Regions from separate parts of the Novosphingobium kaempferiae genome, predicted to be linked through region 1. Evidence: riboswitches for the same ligand, from Rfam matches in the RefSeq annotation. Region 1 holds a riboswitch; each other region holds the start of a gene.

The links. A riboswitch is a leader RNA that binds a small molecule or an ion and turns the genes downstream of it on or off. The one in region 1 is predicted to bind cobalamin.
Region 2: linked by a shared signal. The riboswitch ahead of cobW (cobalamin biosynthesis protein CobW) and the one ahead of LO787_RS00640 (TonB-dependent receptor) in region 1 are both predicted to bind cobalamin.
Region 3: linked by a shared signal. The riboswitch ahead of LO787_RS25940 (HoxN/HupN/NixA family nickel/cobalt transporter) and the one ahead of LO787_RS00640 (TonB-dependent receptor) in region 1 are both predicted to bind cobalamin.
Region 4: linked by a shared signal. The riboswitch ahead of LO787_RS25675 (TonB-dependent receptor plug domain-containing protein) and the one ahead of LO787_RS00640 (TonB-dependent receptor) in region 1 are both predicted to bind cobalamin.

The regions. Positions count from the first base shown of each region.
Region 1 is NZ_CP089301.1:125,725-128,898, forward strand. It holds gene LO787_RS00635 (aromatic ring-hydroxylating oxygenase subunit alpha) at 1-1,170, shown strand, start outside; cobalamin riboswitch at 1,341-1,580, shown strand; gene LO787_RS00640 (TonB-dependent receptor) at 1,768-3,174, shown strand, end outside.
Region 2 is NZ_CP089301.1:3,378,193-3,381,366, forward strand. It holds gene cobN (cobaltochelatase subunit CobN) at 1-222, opposite strand, end outside; gene cobW (cobalamin biosynthesis protein CobW) at 347-1,396, opposite strand; cobalamin riboswitch at 1,580-1,826, opposite strand; gene LO787_RS15350 (alpha/beta fold hydrolase) at 1,946-2,941, shown strand; gene fahA (fumarylacetoacetase) at 2,952-3,174, opposite strand, start outside.
Region 3 is NZ_CP089301.1:5,671,978-5,675,151, forward strand. It holds gene LO787_RS25930 (hypothetical protein) at 90-356, shown strand; gene LO787_RS25935 (flagellin) at 350-697, shown strand; gene LO787_RS25940 (HoxN/HupN/NixA family nickel/cobalt transporter) at 942-2,003, opposite strand; cobalamin riboswitch at 2,197-2,438, opposite strand; gene LO787_RS25945 (nuclear transport factor 2 family protein) at 2,502-2,903, opposite strand; gene LO787_RS25950 (nuclear transport factor 2 family protein) at 2,900-3,174, opposite strand, start outside.
Region 4 is NZ_CP089301.1:5,620,352-5,623,525, forward strand. It holds gene LO787_RS25670 (cobyrinic acid a,c-diamide synthase CobB) at 1-861, opposite strand, end outside; cobalamin riboswitch at 936-1,127, shown strand; gene LO787_RS25675 (TonB-dependent receptor plug domain-containing protein) at 1,295-3,174, shown strand, end outside.

The sequences.
Region 1 (3,174 bases):
GTGCCCTTCGCGGGCGGATCGCCGCTCGGCTCCTCGCACCCGACCGCGCACGGCAACTGCGCGAAGTCCGGCTTCGTCTGCCCGTTCCACGGCTGGCGCTGGAACATGGATGGCGAGAACACGCTGGTCTACGGCAAGTACCTGTTCTCCGAACGCCAGATGGACGAGGACGACATCAACCTCATCCCCTGCCGCGCCGAAGTCTACGGCGGCTGCGTGTGGATCAACCATGACCATGATGCCCCCTCGGTGCGCGAGAGCCTCGGCCCCGTCGCCGAGCGGCTGGAGGCGCACAACCTCCACAAGCTGAAGGCGGAATGGTGCTACGGCACGGTACTCCCGGCGAACTGGAAGATCGCGATGGAAGCCTTCATGGAGGGCTACCACGTCATGCAGACGCACCCGCAGCTCCAGCATGCGGTGCCGACCATGTACGATTCGATGTACGCGATGGCGGAAAACCCGGACCGCCACCCGATGCTCGCCGATCCGGCGCTGACCATCGAGGAGAACATAGCCGCGCAGATCAAAAACATGGAACTGCTCAGCGAAGGCATGGCGGGCATGCTCCACGAGAAGGAAGTGGAGATCGCGAAGTCGCTCCAGCACGCGACGCAGGGACTGCCGGAGGACAAGGGGCAGGCCATGATGATGTGGCTGGGCATGGTCATGCATCAGGTCAGCGCCCAGCTGAAGGAGCGCGGCGAGCCCATCCCGGACCTCATCTCGGTCGCGCAGTCGGACCCGGTCAACGCGGTGGAGTTCCTTTTCCCGCACTACTTCCTGCTGCCCTACTTCAGCTCGATGTCGGCCTACCGCATCCGCCCGCTCGGCCCGGAAAGCTGCTTCTTCGAAATCTGGTCGCTGACCTTCTTCCCCGAGGGGCAGGAGCCCGAGCCGGTCATGGAGCCCATCGTGCTCCCGTTCGACAGCGCGGAATTCCCGCCGATCCCGCGGCAGGACTATTCGAACATCCCGATCCAGCAGAAGGGCCTGCACGCCAGCGGGTTCGAGTTCATGCGCCTGTCGAGCCGCGTCGAGGGGCTCATCAGCAACTACCAGCGCATCATCGACGGCTACCTGGCAGGCGTTCCGGCCGAGAAGCTGGCCGCCGCCAACAACAAGCTGGGCGGCAACTTCGATGGCGGGATCGAAGACCTCGGGTTCTGATCCCGGCGCTTGTCCCAAAATCCATCGCCCCTGCCTGCACGGGGGCGATGGTCCGTTACGCCATGCCGATGCCCGGCCCGGCGTGGCCACCCTCCCCCTTTTATCCGCTTGCACGACGTCCCCGCGCGACGTAACGCACGCGATGTTGCGAACGGACATGAGTCCAATCGCAACATCGATCGCGCCGGTGCTCCGAAAGGAGCTTAAAAGGGAACGCGGTGAGAGGGATCATCCCTCGAAGCCGAGGCTGTCCCTGCAACTGTAAGCGGTGAGCGCGATGCATATCGCGGCAGGCCAAGGTGCCCTGCCGCAGCCACTGGGCCGGACGCTAACTCCTGCGAGGCCTGGGAAGGCCGTGCATCGAGCGATGACCCGCGAGCCAGGAGACCTGCCAGCGTCCGGTCGCTCTTGCCTTGGTCCAGGGGATGGCCGCGGCACGGTGTACTCCGTCTGAGCGACGAACTTGCGGCCAGGCCGCAACGGCGGGTTTCGCCGGTCGCTCGTTCGCGCCCGGATTCCGCCGCTGCACTCGCGCGGGGATCGCCCTCACGCGGGAACCTGTCCGTTCGACTGGGAAACGCAACGGGGGTATCATTCATGAATACGAGAACTTTCCTTTCGTCCGTGATCCGTGCGGGCGCTTCGTGCTGCGCGCTGGCCATGGCGGCGACTTCGGCCCAGGCGCAGGAAGCCGCCGATGAAGGCGCGCCGGACAGCGCCGAGAACATCGTCGTCACCGCACGCAAGGCCGGCGTCCTGCAACTCGGCCAGCAGGCCGACGCCTCCAGCCGCCTCGGCCTGACGCCGATGCAGACACCCGCCAGCGTCGACGTCATCACCAAGGAGATGATCCGCAGCCTCGGCGACCGCACCGTCGTTGCCGCCGCCGCACGCGCGCCCGGCCTCATCAACAACAGCTCGGCCTTCGGTTACTCGCTGAGTTCGCGCGGGTTCACCGGCTACACCTCGGTGATGCAGCTCTATGACGGGATGCGCGTCTACACGACCACGACGCAGACCTTCCCCGCCGACCCGTGGATGGCGGAGCGTATCGAGGTACTGCGCGGCGCGGCCTCCGTGCTCTACGGCGAAGGCGGCATCGGCGGCGCGATCAACGTCGTGCGCAAGAAGCCCAACACCGAAGAGTTCGAGGGCGAAGTGCGCCTCAGCGGCGGCTCCTTCGACACTTACGCCGCGGCAGGCGGCATTGGCGGGCCGATCGGGGACCGGCTCTCCTACCGCGTCGATCTCAGCCACAATCGCTCGGACGGGTGGATGGAGCGCGGCCGTTCGCGCAGCCTCGCGCTGTCGGCGGCACTGCGCTACCAGGCCAGCGACGACCTCGTACTGACGCTGACCCACGACCGGGCCGACCTCGACCCGACGATCTGGTACGGCACGCCGCTGCGCGACGGAAAGCTGGTCCGCGATATCCGCAAGCAAAACTACAACGTCGCCGACCGCTCTCTGCGCTTCGACGATGCCTGGACGCAGGCGAAGGCCGAATGGACACCCGCCGAGGGCGTGACCATCACCAACGTCGCCTACTACCTCACCGGCTTCAAGCACTGGCGCAATGCGGAGGGCTACGCCTGGTCCGGCGACCAGATCCGGCGGTCGAGCTACCTCGAAATCTTCTACAAGACCAAGCAGTGGGGCGACCGCTTCAACGCGGTGTTCGACCATACCCTGTTCGGACTGGAGCACCGCCTGAGCCTTGGCGGCGAGTACAACACCGGCTCGCTGCTGCGCACCGACAGTTCGCCCAACAGCCGCTTCGACCTCGTCGACCCCTACGACTACACGCCGGGCACGTTCCTCGACGGTACGTTCGGCACCCGGTACAAGTACAAGACCGATGTCGAGCAATGGGCGTTGTTCGGGGAGAGCCGCCTGTCGTTCTCCGACCGCCTCTCGCTGGTGACGGGCCTGCGCTACGACCGCCCGAAGACCGAACGGCACGACGCGCTCGACCCGACTGCGGACTATACCGCGCATTATCCC
Region 2 (3,174 bases), 2.4 Mb from region 1:
CTTCTCGACATAGAGATCGACCGAATAGGGATGCCGCAGTTGCAACAGGTTGGCCAGCCGCACGCTTGGGCCGCCCTCCGGCAGTTGCGCCGCCGCCTTGGCGAAGCAGGCAAGTTCACTGTCCGCCACCGTCAGGATCACGATGTCGCCCGGCGGCTGGTCGAGGTCGATCGCCTCCTCGCCGTTGGAGATCGTGCCCGGGGTAGCGGATAGCAGGTGCATCAGAGCGCGCCCCTTTGCTCGTCATTGCGAGTGGCGAAGCCGCGAAGCAATCCAGCGGGGCGCAAACCGCTTTGGATTGCTTCGCTATGCTCGCAATGACGAAGCGTGGGGTGCATGGCCAGGTTTACGCCGGAACCGAAGCCAGGACGCCCGCCAGCGCGGCTTCGATGGCAGCGCGGTCGAGGCCCTTCTGGCCGATCACCACCAGCTGCGTGCGGCGCGGTTCCTCCGCCTTCCATGCGCGGTCGAAGAAGTGCTGGATGCGCGGGCCGACGGCCTGCACGACGAGGCGGCTGGGCTTGCCCGCCAGCGCGACCATGCCCTTCACGCGCAGCACGTCATGCGCGGCGATCTGGTCTTTCAGCCCCGCCAGCAGCGCGTCGAGGTTGGCCACTTCGCTGCCGTTCAGGATGAAGGTGTCGAAGTCATCATGATCGTGATCGTCGTCGAGGCCGTCGATGTGCGACTTGCGGCTGTCGAGGTCGTCCTCCGCCGCCGCGACGATGCCGAGCAGCGCGGCGATGTCCACCGCGCCGTGGTCCGCGCGCACGATCTTGACGCCGGAGCGGGTCTCGGCGGCGACGGTCTTCTCGACTTGCGCGAGCACATCCGCATCGACGAGGTCGGTCTTGTTGAGCACGACCATGTCGGCGCAGCCGAGCTGTTCCTCGAACAGCTCCTCCAGCGGGCTGTCGTGGTCGAGGTTGGGATCGGCGGCGCGAGCGGCGGCGAGCGCTTCCTCGTCCGTGGCGAAGCGACCGGCGGCGACGGCATCGGCGTCGATCAGCGCGACAACGCCGTCCACCGTCGCGCGGGTGCGGATGTCGGGCCACTGGAACGCCTTGACCAGCGGCTTGGGCAGGGCGAGGCCGGAGGTCTCGATGATGATGTGGTCGGGCGGCGTTTCGCGATCGAGCAGCTTCTGCATGGTCGGCAGGAAGTCGTCGGCGACGGTGCAGCAGATGCAGCCGTTGGCCAGTTCGAGGATATCGTCCTCGGGGCAGGCTTCGTCGTTGCAGCCCTTCACCAGTTCGCCGTCGACGCCGACGTCGCCGAACTCGTTGATGACGAGCGCGAGGCGGCGGCCCTTGGCGTTCTGCAGAAGGTGGCGGATCAGCGTGGTCTTGCCGGCGCCGAGGAAGCCGGTGATGACGGTGGTGGGTACTTTGCTCAAGGCTCTTCTCCCGCGCCGGCGACGTGTCGCGGCGGGGCGTACCGTCGGGCAGACGACGGCGCGGGCAGGGGCGACGGACAGGCGCGAAGACGCCCGACGACCATGCTCGCTGCGGCCCCGAAGCCGCATGCGTGTCGTCGCTCAGACGGTGAACCGTGCCCCGGCCATCCCCTGGACCAAAGCAAGAGCGACCAGACGCAGGCAGGTCTCCTGGCTCGCGGGTCAACGCATCGATGCACGGCCTTCCCGAAGCCTCGCATGTCGCAGCGTCCGGCCTCAGTGGCTGCTTCCCCGCGGAGTGTGGGGGAAGCGATGTGCATCGCGCTCACCGCTTACAGTTGCAGGGACAGCTGCGGATTCGAACGGCGAACCGTTCCCACCGCCTTCCCTTTTAAGCCCCTTGCGGGGCACCGGCGCGATCTTCGTCCGGGCTCGCGCCCGGTCTTCACGGCGGATACCGGGGCGTAGGGGGACGCGCAAGTGCCCTGTTGCGGCAACCCTTCGCGCCTGCGAACATTGCACCGTCAAGCTTTTGAAGGAGATGCCGTTTTGCCTGCCCGCCGTTCCGTTGCCCCGGTTATTGCTCTGGCGATAGCGTCCAGCTTCTCGGTTCCCGCCAGCGCCGATCCGATGCTGGCCGACTTCTCCTATGGCCGCCCGGTGCAGCGCTTCGGCTTCACCAGCCAGAACGAGACGCTGGAGATGGCCTATCTCGACGTGATGCCGACTGCGAAGGCGAACGGGCGCACGGCGGTGCTGCTGCATGGCAAGAACTTCTGCGCGGTTACCTGGGATACGACGATCAAGGCGCTGACCGGCGCGGGATACCGCGTGATCGCGCCCGATCAGGTTGGCTTCTGCAAGTCCAGCAAGCCGGATCGCTACCAGTACGGGCTGCACACGCTGGCGGCGAACACGCATGAACTGCTCACCCGGCTGAAGGTCGAGAAGCCGGTGATCGTCGGCCACTCGATGGGTGGGATGCTGGCGATGCGCTATGCGCTGCAGTATCCGGGGGACGTGTCGAAGCTGGTGCTGGTCAACCCGCTGGGGCTTGAGGACTGGCGCGCCAAGGGCGTGCCCAACACCACGGTGGACAGGCTCTATGCGGGAGAACTGAGGACCACCCGAGAGAGCATCAAGGCCTACCAGCAGAGTACTTACTATGCCGGACAATGGCGCAGCGACTACGACCGCTGGGTCGATATGCTCGCGTCGATGTATGCTGGCCAGGACGGCGCCATCGTGGCGTGGAACCAGGCGCTGACCTCGGACATGGTGTTCAACCAGCCGGTGATCCACGAGATCGGGCGCATCGCCGTGCCGACCGTGCTGATGATCGGCGAGAAGGACAACACCGCGCTCGGCAAGAACCGCGCCGACCCGGTGCTGCGCGCGATCCTCGGCAATTATCCCAAGCTGGCGCGCGAGGCGGCGGCGCGCATTCCGGGATCGAAGCTGATCGCCTACCCGGAATACGGCCATAGCCCCCAGGTACAGGCGCCCCAGCGCTTCCATGCGGACTTGCTGAAAGCGCTGGAGTAAGCTGGCGCGCTTACCGCGCCGGCAGGATCCTCGCCTGGCATTCGCCGAAGCCGATGGTCGCACGGCCAGGGGCGGATGCGGTGGCGGTGATGACGATCTCGTCGCCGTCCTCAAGGAACGTGCGCGTCTCGCCGCTCGGCAGGGACAGCGGCGACTTTCCGCCTTCGGACAACTCCATCAGGCTGCCGTAGCCTTCGCGCACGGGCGCTGAAATCGTGCCGGTGCCGAGCAGG
Region 3 (3,174 bases), 150 kb from region 1:
TGCTTCGTTGAATTTGTTCTGAAATCCTGTTCGCGTACTGGTCTTTTCAATCCGGCTTCGACACTATGCGAAGACGAAGGGGGAAGTCGATGCGTAAGAGGTACTCTGGCTGGGCGGCCTTGCTCGCGTCTGTTTCCGTCTCGCTGGCGGCACAGGAAGCTCCCCTCCCCACGACGCCGAATACACAGGGCGACCTGTCGATCACCATCTACAACAGCGACGTGGCACTGGTGCAGGACATACGCACGCTGAACCTCGGCAACGGGCGCGTGCGGCAGGACTTTCCGGACGTCAGCGCCCAGATTCGCCCTGCGACGGTTTCGCTCACTCGCAGGGCGGCCAGCAGGTCGTGTTGACCTCCAAGGCGATCGACGGCACCAAGGTTTCGGCGACCGCGCTCGACGTGACGACGGCCGCGCTCGCCGCGACCACGCTCACTAACGTCGACGCCGCGCTGACCGACGTGAACGCTACCCGCGCCTCGCTCGGCGCCGGCCAGAACCGCCTCGAATCGGCGATCAACACCCTGACCAACACGGTCACCAACCTGTCGGACGCCCGCAGCCGCATCGAGGACGCGGACTATTCGTCCGAGACCACGCAGATGGCCAAGGCGCAGATCCTCTCGCAGGCCTCCACCGCCATGCTCGCTCAGGCCAACCAGAGCCAGCAGAACGTCCTCTCGCTGCTGCGCTAAGAGACTGAGCCGGACAGCAGCATAGAGCCTCCCGTCCCCCGGAAGGCCCGGAAAGCCCGGCGGCTACCCATGGCCGCCGGGCTTTTTGCATTCCTCCCCCACCGGGGGAGGGGGACCATGCGAAGCATGGTGGAGGGGCACCATCGGGATCGCGTGCGCTCCAAGGACAGCACCTTCTCGGGCGCGCGCCGCAAGGTCGGGTGATCCGCCGCGTGCCCATCCACCACCCCGTCCCGGGGAGGAGCTACCCCTCGCTGCGCACTTCGACCGCATCGAGCCCGCCCCAGCGCCAGATTGCCCAACTCACCAGCCAGCACACCACGAACAGCCCGATGATGAGGAAGCCGAGCGTGTTGAAATGCTCGGACAGTGCGCTAGCGCCGGACCAGACGCCGCCTTCCAGTCCGAACTTCTCGGACAGCAGCGCCGCCGTCTGGATCGATCCGATCACCAGCGCCACCATGGCCGAGATCGCGGTAATGACGATGTTGTAGTAGAGCTTGCGCAGCGGCTTCACGAAGGCCCATTCGTAGGCGCCCAGCATGATGACGCCGTCGGCGGTGTCGACCAGCGCCATGCCTACCGCGAACAGCACCGGGAACACCAAGACCGCTCCCAGCGAGATGCCGTCCGCTGCATGCGCGCCCGACAGGCCGAGGATGGCGACTTCGGTGGCGGTGTCGAATCCCAGCCCGAACAGGAAGCCGAGCGGGGCCATGTGCCATGCATGGTGCACCAGCCGGAAGACGGGGCGCAGGATGCGTGCGATGAGGCCGCGCCCCGCAAGCAGCATGTCGAGGTCTTCCTCCACATACGTCCCGCCGCGCCGCACCTGCTGGAAGCGCTGCCAGACACCGCGCAGGATCGCGAGGTTCATGATGGCGATGACGAAGAGGAACGTCGCGGATATCACCGTCGCGATCACCCCGCCCGAGCGGCCGAACGCCTCGAAATCGTCGAGCGTGCTGGCGGCGAGCGCGATGGTGGTTGCCGCGATCAGGACGATGGCGGAGTGGCCCACCGCGAACCACAGCCCCACGGTGATCGGGCGCTGGCCCTCCTGCATGAGCTTGCGCGTGACGTTGTCGATCGCGGCGATGTGATCGGCGTCGACCGCGTGGCGCAGGCCGAGGCTCCAGGCGAGCAGCGCGGTGCCGAGCATCACCGGGTTGGCGTGGAACAGGCTGAAGGCCCAGCCCCATGCCAGCAGGTTGGCCGCGACGAGCGCGGCGAAGAGCACGCCGATGCGGCTCTTCAGGGAAGCAGCGCCGCGTGTCGGCGCGGGCGAAGAATATCGGGAAGCCAAGTGTCATATCCCCGTCGGCGTCAGCGATCCTGACGGGGAGCCTGCCGCGCCCGGGAACCCCTTGCGCGACTCGGCGGATTGATGCCGGACGGACGCCGGTCAGCGCCCGGCATCGCCTGCCGGTGCGGCCCCCGCCGCACATGCGTCGCTCAGACGGAGTGTTCCGTGCCTTGGCCAACCCCTGGGCCACGGCAAGAGCGACCAGACGCCGGCAGGTCTCCTGGCTCATGGGTCATCGCTTGATGCATGGCCTTCCCGGGCCTCGCATGTCGCAGCGTCCGGCCCAGTGGCTGCCGGCGTCCCCCTTCGGTCGCCGGCCTATGCATCGCGCTCGCCACTTACAGTTGCAGGGACAGCCCCGGATTCGAGGGGGAACCCCTCTCACCGCGTTCCCTATTAAGCCCCTTGCGGGACACCGGCGCGATCTGTCGCCAGGGCTCCGAACGGAACCCTGACGGAGGCGTTCGTAGGCCGGGGAACGCGCGGCGGCAAGAGGGGCTATTCGGCGATGTTCATCGCATAGGTGCGCCGGGCGAAGCGCCAGCGACCTTCGTGGCGGACCAGTTCGTCGTCATAGCGGGCGGCGAACTTCATCACCTTGCCCTCGATCCGCGCGATCTCGCGGACGTGGCAGCGCGCGCTCGCGGTGTCGCCCGCGACGTGGATGGCACCGGGCATGGCGAAGAAGACCATCGCGTCCATCGTCGTGAACAGGTCGTCCCATGTCCGCGACAGGGCTTCATGGCCCCGCACTTCGGCATGGATGGTGGTCCAGATGGCGTCGGGCGTCCAGCAATCGAGCCACTGCGCCTTGTCGATGCGCGATGCGGCGTCGGCGTAAGTTTCCATCAGTTCGCGGATGGCGGCGCGGTCCTCCGTCGGGCCGGAGAAGGCGGTCATGCGGGGAACTCGCCGATGGTGAGGGTGTAGTCGCGGCGGGCGAACTTCCATTCTCCGTCGATGCGCACCAGCGCATCCTCGTAGCGGCCGCAAAGCTTGAACACCGCGCCTTCATGCGTCTGCACGACTTCGCGGGCATAGCTGCGCACGGCAGCGGCATGGCCCGCGATCTCAATCGAGCCGATCTCGGCAAGGAAGGCGACCGCGCTCCAGTCCTTCCACAACCCGTCCCACGTTTCCGCCAGCGCGGCGTGGCCCTCGGCATCGAACA
Region 4 (3,174 bases), 200 kb from region 1:
CGGCAGCCATAGCGCATCACATTCGGGTAGTTCGGCGTCGTACAGGGGCGAGAAGAACGCGAGGCTCGCGCCCGCCCGTTCCAGCCATTCGAGGTTGGCGCGGTAGATGAAGGCGAACGCCTCATCCCGCGCGATGGCGATGCGTCGCCCCGATAGATCAGCGCCGATTTCCGCCGTTCCCGGCGCAAAATCGACCGGCGTTGGCAAGTGCAGCACGGTATCCGGCAACAGCGCGGCGGCACGGTCCAGCCGCTCGTCGAGGTTAGCCACTTCCGACGCCTGCACCAGACCGAGGTGTCGCTCGGGCAGCGTCACCCCCGCCTCGCGCGGCAGATGGCCCAGCCATTTCACCGTGGACGGCACGCCCGCCTCCAGCAGTTCCGCATGCCGCGCGGAGCCGACGCGGTTGGCGATGACGGCATGGAGATCGACGCCTTCCCGGTACGTCGCAAGGCCATGGACCAGCGCGCCGAAAGTCTGCGCCATGGCCGAACCGTCCACCACCGCCAGCACCGGAAGCGCGAATTTCCGCGCCAGATCGGCCGCGCTGGGGGTGCCGTCATATAGGCCCATCGCCCCTTCGACGAGGATCAGGTCGGCCTCCAGTGCGGCTTCATGGAGCAGCGCGCGGCACTGCGCCTCGCCGCACATGAACAGGTCGAGCTGGTGGACCGGAGCGCCGCTGGCGACTTCGAGCACCATCGGATCGAGGAAATCCGGGCCGCACTTGAACACCCTGACCCGGCGTCCGGCGTTGCGGTGGCGGCGGGCGAGGGCGGCCGTCACCAGCGTCTTGCCTTGCCCCGAGGATGGCGCGGTGACGAGGAGGGCGGGACAGGATGCTGTGGCGATATCGGTCATTTCCCGCGCGGACCTATGGTTTCCGGCAGGTCGGCGCAAGCTTTGGGCTCTTGCAAGGGGCATCACCGCACGATAGTTGCCCCCTCGCGACAGGTTCCCCGCGAGGGGATCAAAAGGGAACGCGGGTGTAATGCCCGGGCTGCCCCTGCAACTGTAAGCGGAAGAGCCGTTCGCCACATGCCATTGGGGGTGCAAACCCCTGAGAAGGCGGCGAAAACCGGTGTTGACCCGTGAGCCAGGAGACCTGCCCGTCGCAGTCGTTCTTCGACCGGACAGGGTGTGCCGGGCGAACGGGGGAAGCCATTCCTCGCGCAACGACAGCCATCGCTCCGGCGGCCCGACGGGCATGCGGGAGGCGTCGCGCTGTCCGTCTGCGCCCGCCCACCCCTCGCATTCCGACAGGCCGACGGAGCACCGCCGTCCGCATGAAGGAATGCAAGTGAAACAGTATCTTACCTCTACCGCAGCCACCCTCGCGCTGCTCTTTTCGGCCAATCCGGCCCAAGCACTGAACGGCACCGAGGCCGCACCGAACGTCCCTGAAGGCGCACCGGAGGCCACCGACAACATCCTCGTCAGTGCGCTGCGCACCCCGGTCGCGGTGGAGCGCGTTTCCGCCACCGTCACCGTGCTCGACGAGTCCGCGATCGTCGCCCTGCAGCCGATCGCGCTCACCGATGCGCTGCTGCGCACCCCCGGCGTCTCGATGTCGCGCAACGGTGGCTACGGCACCACGACCTCGCTGCGCATCCGCGGCGCGGACTCGGGCGAGACCGTCATGGTGATCGACGGCATGCGCCTGTCGGACCCGTCCGCGACGGCAGGCGGTTACGGCTTCTCCAACCTCCTGCTCGACGATGTGGACCGCATCGAGATCCTGGGCGGGCCGCAGTCGATCCTGTGGGGCAGCGACGCGACCGGCGGCGTCGTCAACGTGCGCACCCGCCGCCCGACCGCGCCGCTCGAAGGCAGCTTCGCAGTGGAGGCGGGCACGCACGACACCATCTCCGCCCGCGCCGGGGTGGGCGGCTCGTCCGACCTCATCGACTGGCGCCTGTCCGCCTCGCGCTTCACCACCGACGGCATCTCGGCCCGGTCGAACGGAACCGAGGATGACGGTTTCCAGCGCAGCGCCGCCAGCGGCACCGTGACCCTGCGCGTCGCCCCCGGCGTCAGCGTCGATCTGCGTGGCTACTGGGCCGATGCGACCAACGATTTCGACGGCACTTCGGGCGACACCCTCGCCTACGGCAAGACGAAGGAGTGGTCGGGCTACGCGGGCGTCAACTTCGCGCTGCTGGACGGCAGGCTGGTGAACCGCATCGCCGTGCTCCAGAACGAGACCGACCGCGAGAACTACGACCCCACCCGCTCGATCCGCCAGATCACCTTCGACGCGCACGGCCGCCTGCGCCGCTACGAGTACCAGGGCACGCTGACGCTGAACGACGCGGTGCAGGCCGTGTTCGGGGCCGAGCGCGAGGAGCAGCGGATGACCACCGCATCCCCCGCCAACAACGCCGCCCCTTATGCGCTGAAGCCCTATGCGGTGGACATGGACAGCCTCTACGCCGAACTGCGCGTGACGCCGCTGCGTGGCCTCACCCTCGACGGCGGGGCGCGCTACGATCACCAGTCGCGCTTCGGCGGGCAGACGGTGTGGAGCGCGGGCGCGGCCTATACCCCGAACGAGGGCGCGACCGTGCTGCGCGCCAGCTACGACGAGGGCTTCAAGGCGCCCTCGCTCTACCAGATGTACTCGATCTACGGCACCGCCGGGCTCGCCCCGCAGAAGGCCAAGGGTTGGGAACTGGGCGCCGAGCAGAACTTCGGCAAGGCGCTGCGCTTGTCCGCCACCTGGTTCGAGCGCGATACCGACAACCTGATCGACTTCGCCTATTGCCCCACCAGAGGCACGCTGCCCGCCGAGTGCTACATCCCCGGCACCACCACCAGCCGCTTCGGCTATTATGCCAACGTCAAGGCGGCGACCGCGCGCGGCCTCGAACTCGCCGGATCGGCGCGCCTCGGCGTCCTCTTCGCCGAGGGCAACTACAGCTGGACCAAGGCCGAGGACCGCACCGAAGGCGCCGCCACCTACGGCCGCCAGCTCCAGCGGGTGCCGCGCCACATGGCCAATGCCGAAGCGGGCGTCGATCTGCCGCAAGGGCTTCGCGCCAGCGTCGCCGCGCGCTACTCGGGCAGGACGTTCAACGCCGCCACCGGCACCGCAACCTTGCCCGACTACTGGCTGATCGACCTGCGCGCCCAGATGCGCATCAAGGAGAACCTCATGCTGCAAGGCCGCGTCGA